DNA from 3 places in the Virgibacillus siamensis genome. Region 1 is predicted to be linked to each of the others. Evidence: predicted binding sites of a transcription regulator. Region 1 holds the regulator's gene; each other region holds the start of a gene.
What was found. The regulator CtsR, encoded in region 1, represses protease genes until heat stress. The targets are predictions, from matches to a motif close to ATGGTCAATAAAGGTCAAACA.

Region 2: the regulator CtsR is predicted to act here: its motif matches at 901-921, upstream of B1K71_RS03225 (ATP-dependent Clp protease ATP-binding subunit).
Region 3: the regulator CtsR is predicted to act here: its motif matches at 1,372-1,392, upstream of clpP (ATP-dependent Clp endopeptidase proteolytic subunit ClpP).

Annotation. Positions count from the first base shown of each region.
Region 1 is NZ_FUIH01000004.1:58,074-64,064, forward strand. It holds gene clpC (ATP-dependent protease ATP-binding subunit ClpC) at 241-2,670, opposite strand; gene B1K71_RS00480 (protein arginine kinase) at 2,688-3,752, opposite strand; gene B1K71_RS00485 (UvrB/UvrC motif-containing protein) at 3,749-4,285, opposite strand; gene B1K71_RS00490 (CtsR family transcriptional regulator) at 4,299-4,772, opposite strand; gene B1K71_RS00495 (MgtC/SapB family protein) at 5,013-5,711, opposite strand; rRNA gene rrf (5S ribosomal RNA) at 5,846-5,961, opposite strand.
Region 2 is NZ_FUIH01000006.1:460,053-466,043, forward strand. It holds gene B1K71_RS03220 (LCP family protein) at 1-698, opposite strand, end outside; gene B1K71_RS03225 (ATP-dependent Clp protease ATP-binding subunit) at 997-3,126, shown strand; gene B1K71_RS03230 (ComEC/Rec2 family competence protein) at 3,404-4,240, shown strand; gene B1K71_RS03235 (SPFH domain-containing protein) at 4,310-5,155, shown strand; gene B1K71_RS03240 (Arc family DNA binding domain-containing protein) at 5,165-5,344, shown strand; gene B1K71_RS03250 (GntR family transcriptional regulator) at 5,876-5,991, shown strand, end outside.
Region 3 is NZ_FUIH01000007.1:1,957,686-1,963,676, forward strand. It holds gene B1K71_RS13675 (sensor histidine kinase) at 1-710, shown strand, start outside; gene B1K71_RS13680 (response regulator) at 685-1,296, shown strand; gene clpP (ATP-dependent Clp endopeptidase proteolytic subunit ClpP) at 1,460-2,053, shown strand; gene B1K71_RS13690 (HPr family phosphocarrier protein) at 2,171-2,425, opposite strand; gene whiA (DNA-binding protein WhiA) at 2,574-3,527, opposite strand; gene B1K71_RS13700 (gluconeogenesis factor YvcK family protein) at 3,550-4,512, opposite strand; gene rapZ (RNase adapter RapZ) at 4,512-5,399, opposite strand; gene trxB (thioredoxin-disulfide reductase) at 5,761-5,991, opposite strand, start outside.

The DNA of each region.
Region 1 (5,991 bases):
TATATACGATTTACGTCTCATGAAAGTTACGGATTTCTATCATTTTTATAATAAAATTTACATATTTATTCCACAGACGGATGTGATGGTTCCTTTCGTCCATTTCTTAAGCTAAAAAAATGAAAGCTGGCAGTATTATTTCTTCCAGCTTTCATTCATAAAGGCGGGGATAAGTTGGCTTCTTTGTGAAGCGTAACAGCCCCACATACGATAAATACGAAGGAGACAATCTATAAAAACCTATGACAGTACCAGAAAATCCCCTTTATTATTTAACCCGATTTTAACTTTTTCGCCCTTGGAAATCGTCTCTTTCAATAGTTCCTCTGACAGAAGGTCTTCAATATTCTTCTGGATTGACCTGCGCAGCGGACGGGCGCCATACTCCGGATCAAATCCTTCATTGGCAATCTTTTCAACTGCTTTATCGGTAAGGTTGAATTCAATATCCTGTTCTCTCAGCCGTTTCTGCAGTTGGTGAATCATTAACGTCACAATATCTTTCATATGTTTCCGTTCAAGAGAATGGAATACAATCGTTTCATCAATACGGTTCAGAAATTCCGGACGAAATGCCTTTTTCAGCTCATCCGTTACTTTGGTTTTCATATTTTTATAATCCTGGGTTTCATCACCAAGATTGAAACCAACATATTTATTACGTTTGAGTTCATTTGCACCAACGTTTGATGTCATAATCAAAACCGTATTGCGGAAATCGACCACACGTCCTTTAGAATCAGTAAGCCGTCCATCTTCCAGCACCTGCAAAAGAATATTAAACACTTCCGGATGCGCTTTCTCAACTTCATCAAGCAACACAACGGAATATGGTTTTCTGCGTACTTTTTCCGTCAGCTGTCCGCCTTCATCGTAGCCGACGTATCCAGGAGGTGACCCTACAAGACGGGATGTAGAATGTTTTTCCATATACTCGGACATATCAATGCGGATCATTGCTTCTTCATCGGAGAACATTGCCTCTGCCAATGCCCTGGCCAGTTCTGTTTTACCTACACCGGTTGGCCCAAGAAAAATAAACGAACCGATTGGACGTTTAGGATCTTTTAATCCCGCACGTGCACGACGAATTGCTTTGGCTACTGCATCAACTGCTTCCTCCTGCCCGATGACACGGTTATGCAGCGTGTCTTCCAAGTTTAGCAGCCGCTCACTTTCTTCCTTTGTTAATTGTGAAACAGGTACACCAGTCCACACCGATACAACATTGGCAATATCCTCAATTGCAACCTCAGATGTTTCCTGTCCTTGTTTTTCTTTCCATTCCTTTTTGGTTTCCTCTACTTCTTCACGCAGGCGCTGCTCGGAATCTCGTAATGATGCTGCTTTTTCAAATTCCTGACTCTGTACAGCTGAGTCTTTTTCTTTCCTGACCTCTTCCAATTTTTCCTCAAGTTCTTTCAAATTCGGCGGAATTGTATAGGAGCGAAGGCGCACTTTTGATCCCGCTTCATCAATTAAATCAATCGCCTTATCCGGCAAGAACCGATCGGTAATATAACGGTCAGACAGACTTGCTGCTGCTTCCACTGCTTCATCCGTAATGGTTACACGATGATGTGCTTCATAACGATCACGCAGTCCTTTTAAAATCTGCACGGTTTCATCAAGTGTAGGCTCATCAACTTGAATTGGCTGGAACCGGCGCTCCAATGCAGCATCTTTTTCAATATACTTGCGATACTCATCCAAGGTGGTTGCCCCAATACATTGCAGTTCACCGCGGGATAATGCAGGTTTCAAAATATTGGAAGCATCGATGGCACCCTCTGCACCACCTGCACCAATCAATGTATGCAATTCATCAATAAACAGAATGATATTTCCTGCCTGACGAATTTCCTCCATTACTTTTTTCAGACGGTCTTCAAACTCACCACGATATTTTGTGCCTGCGACAACAGTTCCCATATCCAGGGTCATGACGCGTTTATCCCGCAAAATTTCCGGGATTTCATTATTTACAATCTGCTGTGCAAGCCCTTCAGCAACTGCTGTTTTACCTACACCTGGCTCCCCAATCAGAACCGGGTTGTTTTTCGTACGCCGGCTCAGAACCTGTATAACACGCTCAATTTCTTTGCTGCGTCCGATGACCGGATCCACATTTCCTTCTTTCGCGCTTACTGTTAAATCCCTTGCAAGGGAATCCAATGTCGGGGTATTCGCATTCGATGTCTGTGCGGCACGTCCCTGACGTCCTGCCTGTGACTCATTGCTCCCCAAAAGCTGCAATACCTGCTGACGCGCTTTATTCAGACTGACGCCAAGATTGTTCAGAACACGTGCAGCAACTCCTTCTCCTTCACGAATTAAACCAAGTAATATATGTTCTGTCCCCACGTAGGAATGGCCAAGCTTTCGTGCCTCATCCTGTGAAAGTTCCACTACCTTTTTGGCACGTGGTGTATAATGGATGGTTTGCATCGGCTGTTTTCCCACACCGATAAGTTTCTCAACTTCCTCTTGAATTTTGGATACCTCAAGCCCTAGTGATTGCAGCGCTTTTGCTGCAATTCCGTCACCTTCACGCACCAGACCAAGCAGTACATGCTCTGTACCAATATTGTTATGGCCCAGTCGAACTGCTTCCTCCTGGGATAGTGCCAATACCTTTTGCGCCCGTTCTGTAAAACGTCCAAACATCATACCAAATTTCCTCCCATCTATTTCTCTAACTGCAATCTCTCACGAATGAGCGATGCCCTCAGTACATCACGTTCATCCGGGGATAATGTTTTTCCTGCATATTGCTGTAAAAATCCCGGTTGCGTTAATACCATTAATTCATTAAGTATATTATGTGAAACATTGTTGATGATTCCCATATCGATTCCCAGACGAACATTTGATAAACATGCAGCTGATTCCTTGGATTCGATAATCCTGCTAAATTCCAGCACTCCATAAGAACGATAAATTCTGTCTTCCAGTTGTATGCCGGATCGTTCCATAATCCGATTACGTGCATTACGTTCATGCTCAATTAATTGATGCACGACCCCCTGTAAATCTTCAATGATATCTTCCTCTGATTTACCAAGGGTTATCTGATTGGAAATCTGAAAAATGTTACCCTGTGCCTCACTGCCTTCACCATAAATTCCACGGACCACCAGACCAAGCTGATTGATTGCAGGAATCATCCGGTTAATTTGCTTTGCCATTGCCAATGCCGGCAAATGCATCATAACTGATGCACGCATGCCGGTACCAACGTTGGTAGGGCAGCTTGTTAAATAGCCTTGCTTTTCATCAAATGCGAAATCTATTTTTTCTTCAAGCCAATCATCGAATTCAAATGCTTTTTCCAGTGCTTTATTTAATTGAAACCCAGGAAAATAGAGCTGAATACGCATATGGTCTTCTTCATTAATCATGACTGACACCTGTTCGTTTTTGGAAATCAGGACAGCCGATATCTCATCCTGTTCCACTAAATATGGACTGATCAGGTGCTTTTCAACGAGCACTCTTTTTTCCACCGCTGTCAGGTCTTTTAGCGGGATAAATTCAAAGTCTTTATATCCCTGAAACGATTGATTCGCATATTGGTCCTCCATAAATGTACTTACCTTCTGCAGTTCATCTACACTTGCCAGAATTGGAAATGCATATGATGAAAAGTTTCTGGCAAGGCGAATCCGACTGCTTAATACAATATCACTATCGGGGCCTTCTTCCCGCATCCAGGGACTGATTGCTTCATTCATAAAATTTTGCAAGGTCATGAATTATCACCCCGCTTGTGATTCTCCAGTTCTTTAATTTGGTCCCTGACCTTTGCCGCTTCTTCAAAAGCTTCTTCTTTGATAAGACCCTGCAGTTCATTCTTTAGGGACTCAATCTGTTTTTTGGTTTGCAGAGCGCCCCCTTTTCGATTTGGAATTTTTCCGCTGTGTTGTGTATTCCCGCTGTGCACTCTACGGAGAATTGGATCAAGACGGTTGGAGAATGTGTGATAGCATTCTGCACAACCAAATTTTCCGACGCGTTTAAATTCCGAAAAAGTCATCTTGCATTGTGGGCACTGCAATTCTTTTGTTTGTTGATAGGAGGTCTTTTGTGGACTTTCCATGGATGATGCATCAAAATTAAACAACCCCGTCAATAAATCATGCAATGAATAGCCATCATCCGGATATGTCATATAACCTTTTTCCTGTGCGCATTTTTCACACACATGCACTTCTGTTTTACTTCCATTTATCACTTGTGTGAAGTGAAGCGTAGCAGATCGATTGTGACACTCCTGACACTCCATAAATCCTCCCCCTCTATTCTTCTTTGCTTAAATATTTCAACGTTGACAACATAGCGGTCAACACACGTGCCCGCACTTCATCCCGCAATGGCAGCTGAAATGCCAATGTTTTTCTATCCATTACACTGAGCATCAGTTTTGCCTCACGTTTCGTTATTAATTGTTCTTCCAGCAATCTTTCCAAAACATCAAGTGCCGCCTGCTGTGTAACTTTTGGATTAATCAGTTCGATGATATCATCAATCAATTCAGCCTTATCCTGATACCTGATGCGGATGATACGGATATATCCGCCGCCACCGCGTTTGCTTTCCACTATATATCCTTTTTCCACCGTAAAGCGTGTATTAATCACATAATTTATTTGTGAAGGTACACATTGAAACTGATCTGCTATTTCACTTCGCTTTATTTCGATTGATTCCTGCCTGGCAGCCTCCAATATTTGTTTTAAATGTCGCTCAATTATGTCTGAGATGTTACTCATTTGCCTCCTCCTCTTGAGTTTCCACCTATAATATATGAATTACTTGTTTTGACTTTGACTATCTTTGACTATGTAATCATTATACGGTAAAAAAACTGCATTGAAAAGCACAATGTTCTATTTATAGTTTAGACAAACTATAACTGAACGAAACCTATGAATTTAAACCAAAGATGGGGACAGCGCAATAAAACCCGGGAAACAAAAACCTTGCGCACGTTGACAGCGCAAGGACATTCATTATTGGCGTTCTGTAATATTTTTCACATGTTCCAGTTTGGAAATCTCCGAAAACAGCAGCATCCGGTCAAATTTGGAATCATGGCCAATGGATATATAAATATTTTGTAAATCATTATCTTCTTTTTCAATTTCCACCTGTTTGATACGCAATTGGAAGGACTCAAAAATGGAAATAACCGATTTAATTTTAATATCGGAGAAAGCAACAATTTCAATTAAATCAGATGAACGACCCTTCGAAAATCTTTTTTCAATGTTATTCAAAAAGACCAGACTCAACAGAATTACAACCGTGGTAAATACTGCCGGCGCATACATGCCTGCACCAACAACCAGACCCAAACCTGCAACTGCCCATATCGATGCAGCAGTCGTTAATCCGCGAATGGTCATGCCGTTGACAATTATTGTTCCAGCCCCAAGAAAACCAATTCCACTAATAACATAGGATGGAATACGCGCCGGATCAAATCGGATATTATCATAGCGATCTATAAATGCTTCGAAGCCATATAGCGACAACAGCATCATTAAACAGGATCCAACTCCAACTAAAATGTGCGTACGGAATCCAGCTGAATGTTTTTTCAATTCCCGCTCAAATCCAATTAAACCGGAAAGCAGCAACGCTATCAACACTCGAATCATTATTGTTAAAAAGTGCTCACCAAAAAGTTGATCAATTATTTCAGCCATTCATTTCCCCCCTTGCAGCAAACGATATGTAGTTATTTATTCTACATGAAACCGTATGGATAGTCATTTGTAAAACATATGCAAAGCAATACAAAAAAATCCGGGATACAATGGTGTATCCCGGATTTTGATTTGCCTGGCGGCGTCCTACTCTTGCAGGGGCAAAGCCCCAACTACCATCGGCGCTGGAGAGCTTAACTGCTGTGTTCGGCATGGGAACAGGTGTGACCTCTCCGCTATTGCTACCAGACCTTCAGACATGAAACATGTCCATTCGAAT
Region 2 (5,991 bases), on a different contig from region 1:
GTATTGACATCACGCTTGCGCATCCGCACAAAAGCAAGTGCCTCCTCACCATTTAATGTTGTTTTTCCTTCTTTAAAATAAATCCGTTTATTATCGTTGAAAATATTTTTTTCCCAAAAACCTTTCTTAATATCAACCGTAACGCCGCCAAGTGCATCGACAATATTTCGGAAACCTTTAAAGTTTACTGCAATATAGCCGTCGATTGGAATATCCAGCATTTCCTCGACCGATTCCACCGTAAGTTTATTGCTGCCGTACCCGGAGATGGCCCCAAATGTATAGGCTGCATTTATTTTATGGTAACCGGCATATTGTCCAACAGCTTCAGCCGGCAAATCTACCCGTGTGTCCCGGGGAACGGAAGTCATGGTCATTTGATCTGTCTTCGGGTTTAAAGTAACAACCACCAACGTGTCAGCGCGGCCGTTCTTGCCATGTGTCGCATATGTTTCCACACCCATAAGCAGCAGGGAGATGGGATCTTCACCGACCGTGACCGCTTCATCCCGCAATGCTGATTTATTACCGGGACGATCCAAGCTATTATAGGCTTCTTTTGCCGCTTGGTAGCCATGAAAAACAGTATAAATTCCAATAGCCACCACAAGAATGATCAGCAAAAGGATAATAAGCAGAACTGGTTTCTTCCATGATTTACGATTATGATTTCTGCGTCCTGACCTGGATTCGTCCATCCCAATCGCCCCTTTATGTTTATAAAGTGCTGCTTTCGGAAAAATGATAGTGTGAACAGATAAGATGAAGGTTTTTCCTTATTCTTAATCTATTATAGATGAATATACCCGTTATAACAATTATGTCTATTCTGTTATAACATCGAATTGCAGGTTACTAATTGATCAAAAAATCATTAAAAAAATTTGACTAAATCACTTGAAAGTCAAAAAAGGTCAGAGTATAATAAGAATCAAAGGTCAAAGATAGTCAAAGTCAGACCTTGAAAATTTAACTTTTTACCAGGAGGAATGACACATGAAATGTCAAAACTGTGGTATTCAACCAGCAACAATAAATGTAGCCATGCAAATAAACAATGAAACCATGCAAATGCACGTATGTAATAAATGTTTTCGCGAAATCCAAGGTCAGATGATGAATGGCGGATTTAATGCCGGCCATAGTCAGCAAGGCGGCTTTGCCGATAAATTTTTCCAAGGCAATGGTCAAAGCTTTACCAATACGAAAACACAGCAAAATACCGGCAATGGCAATGGTCTGCTTGATGAAATGGGTAAAAACGTAACCCATGCAGCTCGGGCAGGACTGATTGACCCGGTTATCGGACGTGACAATGAAGTTAAACGCGTGATTGAAACATTGAACCGCCGCAATAAAAACAACCCGGTTTTAATTGGTGAGCCTGGTGTTGGTAAAACCGCAATTGCGGAAGGACTTGCGCTGAAAATTACGGAGGGCGATGTTCCAGCCAAACTGATGAATAAGGAAATTTATCTGCTTGATGTTGCATCACTTGTTGCGAATACAGGCGTCCGCGGCCAATTCGAAGAGCGAATGAAACAGCTTGTTAAGGAACTGCATGAACGTACAGATGTCATCCTGTTTGTGGATGAAATTCATCTATTAGTTGGAGCAGGCACTGCAGAAGGTTCCCAAATGGACGCAGGTAACATTCTAAAACCTGCACTTGCACGCGGGGAAATGCAGTTGATTGGTGCAACAACACTGAAGGAATATCGTAAAATTGAAAAGGACGCAGCACTTGAACGCCGCTTCCAGCCAATTATCGTAAAAGAACCTTCTGTGGAAGATGCAGTGCAAATTTTGAATGGTATTAAAGACCGTTACGAAAAATTCCACGAGGTTCGTTATTCCGACAAGGCGATTAACGCATTCGTAACCTTGTCACAGCGCTATATTCAGGATCGTTTTTTGCCGGATAAAGCAATTGATTTGATGGATGAAGTTGGTTCACGATTGAATCTTGCCAACGCTGAGAAAGACTCGAATTCCATTCAGCAAAAAATTGATGATGTTGTGAAAGAGAAAGAAGAAGCTGCTGAACAGGAAGACTATGAACGTGCAGCAAACCTGAGATATCAGGAAATCCAGCTGCAAAAACAACTTGATAAAGCAAAAGATGATGAACAAGTAATTGATGTGGATGTTTCCGACATTCAATTGATTGTGGAAGAAAAAACCGGTATTCCTGTAACGAAACTGGCAACAGACGAACAGGAAAAAATGAGAGACCTTGCCGAGAATCTTGGCACAAAAGTAATTGGACAGGCTGTGGCGGTTAACAAAGTTGCCAAAGCAGTTCGCCGCAGTCGTGCCGGATTGAAATCCAAGTACCGTCCAATCGGTTCATTCCTGTTCATTGGTCCGACCGGTGTCGGTAAAACGGAACTGACCAAAGCGCTCGCCGAAGAATTATTTGGCTCGCGGGACAGTCTGATCCGGCTTGATATGAGTGAGTATATGGAAAAACACGCCGTGTCTAAAATTATCGGTTCACCTCCAGGCTATGTAGGCCACGAGGAAGCAGGACAATTAACGGAACGTGTGCGCCGCAATCCTTATTCAATCCTGTTGCTTGATGAGATTGAAAAAGCGCATCCTGACGTACAAAACATGTTCCTGCAAATCATGGAAGATGGTCATTTGACCGATTCGCATGGCCGTACAGTAAGCTTTAAAGATACGGTCATCATCATGACAAGTAACGCCGGAACAGGTGTGAAAGAAATCAATGTCGGTTTCAACAAAGCAGAACACGAATCCGTATCAACGCTGGAGAACCTAAGTGCATATTTCAAACCGGAATTTCTAAACCGATTTGACAGCATCATTACCTTCAATGAACTGACAGAAGATAATCTGATGGAAATTGTTGACCTGATGCTGCATGATCTTGAAGAGACTATTGAAGAAAACAATATTAACATTACTATTTCAGATGAGGCAAAACACGAACTGGTCCGACTCGGATATGACCGCCGCTTTGGTGCACGTCCACTGCGCCGTGTCATCCAGGATAAAATTGAAGATCAGCTCACAGACCTGATTCTGGAAGAAGAAACTGTTGATTCAGTTCAGGTAAATGTTGATGATGGTGAAATTGTTGTTGCAAAAAGCGAATAATAGTTGAGTGGATTAAAGCCGCTGGTGCACTGCACCAGCGGCTTTTTTAAATCAGTCTTTTAGACCAAAAAACGAGCCTTCGCCAGAAAACACAGTCCTTCAGATTAAAATACAAGCCTTCCACGAAAAAATCAATCCTTCAAAAAATACCGGCGTACAAAGAAAATTTATAACTTGGGATAGTTACCCGAAAATATGGCAAAACTATATTGTCACATTAGGAAAAAGGGTGGTATTCATGCCTCGGTTCATGCTGAAATGTTTGTCAGGAACAATCATGGTATTTTTTTTAATGACTGGTCAAGCCGGCTACATACATGCGGATAAGCAGCCGAAGATGGATGTGCACTTTATCGATGTTGGGCAGGGCGACAGCATGCTGATTCAAACTCCTTCCGGCAAAAATATACTGATTGATGGTGGACCGCCCGATGCCGGAAATAAAGTTGTGTCTTTTCTTGAAAGGCATGATGTGGATGAGATTGATTTACTCGTTGCAACCCATCCCGATATTGACCATATTGGTGGATTTCCGCGAATCCTGAAATCAGTTGAGGTAGAACAACTGCTTGACTCAGGGAAAATGTATACAACGAAGACATATGCCAGATATATAAGTCAGATCCTGTTTTATAAAGTTCCGGTTACGATTGCCGAAGAAAACGAATTGGTAAACGTGGATCCACACGTCAAAATAAGGGTTCTTAACGCACACAGCGGTACAGAAGATAATAATGAATCATCCATCGTTTTACAGGTCAGTTTTAAAAAGATTGACTTTTTGCTGATGGCCGATGTACGTGAAAAACAGGAAGAACAGCTGATTAAAAAATACAATCTTGATTCTGAGATTATTAAAATTGCTCATCATGGATCAAGTACAAGCACCTCAATTGATTTTTTAAAAGAAGTAAGTCCGCAGCTCGCGGTAATCAGTTATGGTAAAGAGAATGATTTTGGCCATCCGGTAAACCGGGTGATTGATAATCTGGATAAGGTTAAAGCTGATATCTATTCCACTGCGGTTTACGGTGATATAACCATCCGTTCTGATGGGAACAGTTATATGGTTTTGACCGAAAAAACGCCAATCAGTATATTTGAGGCTGGATAATTATTTACAGAAATAAACATTTATGATATCATGAATATATCAAATCGAAATGGGGAGGGTGTGTATTCCATGCGTGAAAAAGATGCCTGGGTAATGAATGGATTTGTCGGGATTGTTGCTATCATCGTATTGCTTGCCGTAACAGTATTTGGTTTTTTTCAGGAATTTTTCGTACTCGGGGTTATTTGTTTAATACTTGCAGCTGCGTTGGGAAGCGGCATCACCTTAATCCAGCCGAATCAGTCAGTGGTTGTTATTTTCCTTGGTAAATACATGGGAAGTATTCGGAAAGAGGGAATCGTCATTACAGTTCCATTCTCCATTCGTAAGACGATTTCACTTCGGGTTCGCAACTTCAATAGTAAACGCCTGAAAGTCAATGATGTGAATGGTAACCCAATCGAAATAGCGGCTGTAATTGTTTTTAAAGTGGTTGATTCCGCAAAGGCAGTTTTTGATGTAGACCGTTATGAACAATTCGTTGAAATCCAGAGTGAAACCGCCATTCGCGCGGTCGCAACGAAATACCCGTATGATACATTTACCGATGATGAAATGACATTAAGGGGAAATGCCGAGGAAGTATCGAACCATTTGGCAAAAGAACTTCAGGAGCGTTTGACTGTTGCCGGTGTGGAAGTTATCGAAACACGGCTCACTCACCTTGCCTATTCAACGGAAATAGCACAAGCAATGCTGCAGCGCCAGCAGGCAAGCGCAATTATTGCAGCGCGCAAACAAATTGTTGATGGTGCTGTCGGAATGGTTCAGGACGCAATCGAACAAATCGAGCGGGATGGTATTGTAGAACTGGATGAGGAGCGCCGTGTAGCGATGATCAACAATCTGCTCGTTTCCATTGTTTCCGATCACGGTACACAGCCGGTCGTCAATACAGGATCACTGTATCAGTAGAGGGATTCCATGGTTAAAAAGAAAAATTTCCCGCTGAGAATAGATCCGAAGCTATATGATATTTTACAATCCTGGGCCAAGGATGAATTCCGCAGTGTCAACAGTCATGTGGAATACCTGCTGCGTGAATCCGCCAAGAAAGCCGGTCGCTTGCCTAAATCAGAGGATAAAAAAATTGGAGAAGATTAAAGATGCTCTGCACGCTGTATGGTGCAGGGTATTTTTTTTAATTTTTGAAGGTAGGTTGATACCTATAAGAAGATGGTCGATAACCCAGGCGTGAAGGTTGATACCAGGGGGATGTCGGTCGATAACCGGGCATAAAGGTTGATATCTGCAAGAAGCCGGTCGATAACCCGGGCATGAAGGTTGATATCTATAAGAAGATGATCGATAACCGGGCATGAAGGTTGATAACAGGAAGATGAAGGTCGATAACCCGGACGTGAAGGTTGATACCTATAAGAAGATGGTCGATAACCGGGCATGAAGGTTGATATCTCATCCAAGACGGTCGATATCTAAGTTGAAGGTCGATTTCCTGTTTAGTAAAGGTCGATATACCAAGCCTGAAAGCCAATACCCGCATAATGAACATCAACGTTTCCCCCATAAATTCACCGCACTCTAAAAATTTTCAAAAAACTCATTGACAAAAAGTGAATTTAGTTATATGGTTAGTTACATAAGTAATTAACCATATAACCAAGGGGCTTTCATATGAAAAATCAATTGGATGACAACAAACCGATATTTCAGCAGGTCAAAGAGCAGTTGGAAGACTCAATCATCAATGGTTCGGTTAAGCCGGGGGAACGTGTGCCATCCACTAATGA
Region 3 (5,991 bases), on a different contig from region 1:
AAATACTGCACGAAACCCGCTCAGCACTTGTTGATTCAAAAGTTCATGAAGAGATCAATATGCTTGTTCATGATCTGAAAACCCCGTTGGTAACAGTTGAGGGCCTTGTATCGCTGATTCAAATGAAAATGCAATCGAAACATAATCCTTCTTTAAAAACATACGTCAGCCGGATCGACCGTTCCATTACGAAAATGAAAGACATGATTTCTGAAATACTGCATGATCAGATGAAACAGGAATTATCCGTTCAGGAACTTCTCCAATACGTAACAAGCCATCTTAGTATGGATGAACAGCGGATTAATTTGAAAATAGATTTAGATGAAAATCTCCCATTTATCTATGTCAATAAAATACGGTTTTCCAGAGCTATTTCGAACATTCTTGAAAACGCCATCATTTCTTTTGATGGAAAAGAAGGATATATCCATGTCACTGTCAAAAGTATAGATACGAGAATTTTAATTCGCATTCAGGATAACGGTCCCGGTATAGACGCCACCCACCTGAAAGAAATCTGGAAAGAAGGATTCAGTACACGAAACTCATCCGGATTAGGTCTTTCCTTTGTGAAACGGGTGGTTGAAAACCATCATGGTACAATTGATCTCAAAAGCATCCCCGGGAATCAGACGCAAATAAATATCAGACTACCTATCAGTAAAGAAGGTGAAAACGCCAATGAGCACCACTATATTAATAGTTGATGATAACGAAGACATTCGTTTTACACTGAAAGAAATATGCTGCTCCGCCGATTGGAATGTGATAGAAGGCAGTACAGGAAAGCAAGGCATTGAACTTTTCAAAAAAATGCACCCTGACCTTATGTTACTTGACTACCATATGCCGGATTGGGATGGAATAAAAACAACGAAAGAATTACGCAGTATCAGTGAGAAAACCCCTATTATCATATTGACCGTTGATGAACGTCAGGAAATTGCCGATGCATTTCTACAGGCTGGTGCAACTGATTTTGCCCTGAAACCAATCAAAGCACCTGATCTTATTTCCCGGATCCGTATTAATTTAAAGATCGCAAAACTTATGGCCGGCAAGGAAAATGTCTTTGTGGAAAAAGGCATACGGCAGGCTACCCTGAATTCAATTAAAAATTACCTCGTGCAACAAGATTCCCCATCCTCCATCAACGAGATTCAACAGGCATTGCCGATTGCCTACCAGACTGTCCACCGGTATTTATACTACCTGGAAAACAAGGGCGAAGTAGAAATCATTTCACAGTATGGCAAGCAGGGACGCCCGACAAATACGTATAAACTTGTTTAACTGGGAGGGTTTATATTATGGTGGAAAGGGAATGATGGAAAATGTGATTTTTATGCAGGATTTGTTGAACGTTTTTGTTTGACCTTTTTTGACCTATTCGTTATGATAAAAATATCCAATAAAAACTGGATTAATTTGAGATGAAATAAGGAGGATTTTACACATGAATTTAATACCTACAGTCATTGAACAGACAAACCGTGGAGAACGCGCATATGATATTTACTCACGTTTATTGAAAGACCGAATTATTATGCTTGGAAGCGGCATCGACGATAATGTTTCCAATTCGATTGTGGCGCAATTGCTTTTCCTCGCTGCGGAAGACCCGGACAAAGATATCTCCCTATACATTAACTCACCGGGCGGATCCATTACAGCCGGCATGGCAATTTATGATACGATGCAATTCATTGAACCGGATGTATCAACCATCTGCACAGGTATGGCAGCATCAATGGGTGCATTCCTGCTTGCCGCCGGAGAAAAAGGAAAACGCTATGCACTGCCAAACAGTGAGGTGATGATTCACCAGCCACTAGGCGGTACCCAAGGTCAGGCAACAGATATTGAAATTCATGCCAAACGGATCATCCAAATGCGTGAAAAAATCAACCAGATTCTGGCTGAACGCACTGGTCAGCCAATCGAATTAATCGACCGAGATACAGATCGGGACAACTTCATGACAGCTGAAAAATCAGTGGATTATGGCTTAATAGACAAAATCTTAACAAACAACAAAGACAAGAAATAAGTAAATATGAATTGTATTGTGAGGCTATTCCAATGGGGATAGCCTTTTTCGTGTTGTGTAATTTAATTTACTACAACAGAACCAATTTAAAAATGCCTCCTCATCTAAGAGACATTTTTAATCGTTCCTAACAAATTGGGTTAATCTGTCCAAAGCTTCGTTCTCATCCGATCCTTCCGCAAAAAGCGTAATCGTTTCCCCTGTTGTCACCGCAAGGCTCATTAATCCCATTATACTTTTGGCATTGACCCGTTTTCCATCCTTTTCAAGGAATAAATGTGCAGCAAATCGGTTTGCCTCCTGTACAAATAATGCCGCCGGCCGAGCCTGTAACCCGGTTTCTAATTCAACCGTGACCGATTTCTCAATCAATCTCCTCATCCTTTCCAACTGAAATCGTTTACAAGTAATATTAAAAATTCGGCCCCCGCCCGACTTTGACGGTAGCCTTTCAATTAAAAGAATTATAATTAAATTAACGCTAGTATATCATAATCGGCTTTGTCCAGTAACATTTATGCTACTCATTTTTCAAAAGTTTTGTGTCAAATTGAATTTTATCAGCAAATTCATCAATCTTTTTTAGACGGTGATTGACACCGGATTTCGAAATTTTCCCTGTGGAGACAAGTTCGCCCAGTTCTTTCAAGGAAACATCCTGATGCTTAACGCGCAGTTCGGCAATTTCCTGAAGTTTCTCCGGAAGTGCATCAAGACCGACTGTCCGTTCAATCAGCTTAATATTCTCGATTTGCCTGAACGCCGCACCAATTGTTTTGTTCAGGTTGGCCGTCTCACAATTCACGAGTCGGTTTACTGAGTTTCGCATGTCCCGCACAATCCGGACATCCTCAAACTTGAATAATGCATTATGCGCACCAATAATACTTAAAAACTCCGTAATCTTTTCTGCTTCTTTCAAATACGTAATATAACCTTTTTTCCGCTCCAGTTTTCGTGCACGAAGATCAAAATCATTCAATAAATCGCATAATGCATTATTATGCTCCTCGTATGCATTGAAAATTTCCAGATGATAGGAGGAAGTTTCCGGATTGTTGATGGAACCTCCGGCAAGAAATGCTCCACGCAAATATGATTTTTTGCAGCAGTCTTTTTGTAAATATTTTTCGGAGATAGTTCGCACAAATGAGTGGGGTTTGTGTAAAATATCCAATTCCGTTAATAATTTTTCCACATCTTCCTTTATCCGGACGATGTACACGTTATTTTTCTTCAATTTCATTTTTTTTCGGACAAGCAGTTCGACCGGTAAATCATACAGTGACTTGATCAGTGTATAAATGCGGCGTGCAATCGCTGCGTTCTCCGTCTGTGCGTCCAATGTATATTTACGCTGTGACATGGAAATAGCACCATTCATTCGAATAAGTGCAGCAAGTTCAGCGTGTTGACAGCATTGATCTGTTTCAATCCCCGTCAGTTCTTTCTTTATTTCCGATGCAAACGACATTTCGTCACCCCCTCCAGCAAAATCATTTGGATTCAATTATGGAATAAAGCAGTTTGGCAATTTTATGTGTATCATGTCTGAGTGTTGTTCTGGAATGGTTTATAATGTCTCCCTCTATAATCTGCAACCCCATTTCCAGCAAACGATCTGTATCATAAATCACCGGTTCGGCATTTTCTTCTGCATACACATCACGCACATTTTTACTGATTGGTTCATTATGGACAATTATTGAATCGACCGCGTCATTACCGACGTGATCGCATATTGCCTGAACATGGTCAGATGCCGTATAGCCTGTTGTCTCCCCTGCTTGTGTCATAACATTACACACATAGACAACTTTTCCGTTTGTTTCCTGAAGCGCCTCATCCACTTGCGGTATAATCAAGTTTGATAAAATACTTGTATATAGGCTTCCTGGAGCAATTACAACAAGGTCCGCCTTTTCTATTGCTTTCAATGCATTCGGAAATGGCTGCACCGGCTGCGGACTTAAAAAGACACGTTCAATCCGTTTGTTCGCCAGAGGAATTTTTGATTCACCGGAAACGATAGATCCATCAGACATTTTGGCATGCAATGACATATTCTCATTGGAGATTGGATAAATTTTTCCTTTCACATTTAAAACACGGGAAATTTCCTTTATACCAGTGTAAAAATCACCGGTTATAGAGGTCATTGCGGCAAGCAGCAGATTCCCCATCGAGTGACCCGACAAACCATTACCGACTGCAAACCGGTGCTGGAACAATTCAAGCAGCATCGGTTCTGCATCAGATAGAGCAGCAATTACGTTTCGGATATCACCGGGGGCTGGAATTGCCATTTCATCGCGAAGCCTGCCGGTACTGCCGCCGTCATCTGCCACTGTAACAAGTGCAGTAAGATGTACAGGCAAATTTTTTAAACCTCTCAAGAGTACAGGCATTCCTGTACCGCCGCCAATCACTACAACCCTTGGCTTCCTGTTGTTCTGCATCATGAATGTCCCTTTCTCTTATCAATATCGCGATGTGTCACATGGGTAATGTAATTTGCAGATAATTGTTTCGCAAAATATTCCGCAAGTGCTACCGATCGATGTTGTCCTCCGGTGCAGCCAATTGCGACTACCAGCTGTGACTTTCCTTCTTTTTTGTACTGGGGAAGCATAAAATGAAGCATATCCAGTACTTTTTCATTAAATTTAATTGTATCCGTCCATTTAAATACATATGAGGAAACTTCGGGATTTAAACCGGTCAAAGGCTGCATATGCGGTACATAATGCGGGTTTGGCAGAAAGCGAACATCAAATACAAGGTCCGCATCAATTGGAATTCCATATTTAAAACCGAATGATACAAGGTTCACCGAAAATATCTCCTGTTTTTTTTCCGTGTATGCCTTCAAAATTTTTTCCCGCAATTCCCTCGGTTTCAAATTGGTTGTATCAATAATCCGTTGTGCCCTGCCTCTTAACTCATCAAGAATTTTCCGTTCCTGCTGGATTCCTTCCAGTGGAAGGCCGCCGACTGCGAGTGGGTGTGAACGGCGTGTTTCTTTATATCTTGTCACAAGTGATTCGTCTTTTGCATCCAAAAACAGTATATGTTCATGCACCCATTCTTCTTCACCCAAAATATCAAGTGCTTCAAAAAGAGAATCAAAAAATTCCCGTCCGCGCAGGTCCATTACCAGAGCAACTTTACGGATGTTGTTGGTTGAATCCTTCATCAGTTCAAGAAACTTTGGGAGCAAGGCCGGGGGAAGATTATCCACACAGTAATACCCCAAATCTTCAAAGCTCTGTACAGCTACCGTTTTCCCGGCGCCTGACATTCCTGTTATAACAACTAATTTTGTTTCCTCTTCATTCACTGACATGGTATTTCCCCCTCATATCACCTTCCGATCCGAAAGGTGATTGATCAATTCCAAGATCTCTCTATATACAAACAATCTATTCAGCATCGACTCTTTTTTAACCATTATCCCTATTATACAATGAAAAAATTCAAAGCAACAAGTATCTGTTTGACATCGACAGATTTGGACAGGACTGTGTACTTTTTTTACACAAAAAAAGGTGCAGATGAACGTATCATTCATCTGCACAAAGAACTAATTTATTTATTAAAAGGGGGTCAATTAGTTAATTATATTGTACCCGATTTTTATTGCATGCGTGTTACAGCAGCGTTAAAAAGCAATTACTTTCTGAAAAATTACTTTTACAGAAGTTGGATTAGGATTTTGCAGCTTTTAATTCTTCCATTAAATCCTCAATATACTTTTGTGCATTTTCAGCAGCAATACTTCCATCCCCAGTTGCTGTCACAATCTGTCGAAGGTTTTTCTCCCGAATATCTCCGGCAGCAAAAATTCCGGGAATTGACGTTTCCATCTCTTCATTTGTTGGAATATAGCCATCTTCATTGGTAATACCAAGTGATTGAAAAGGCTCGCTAAGCGGGAC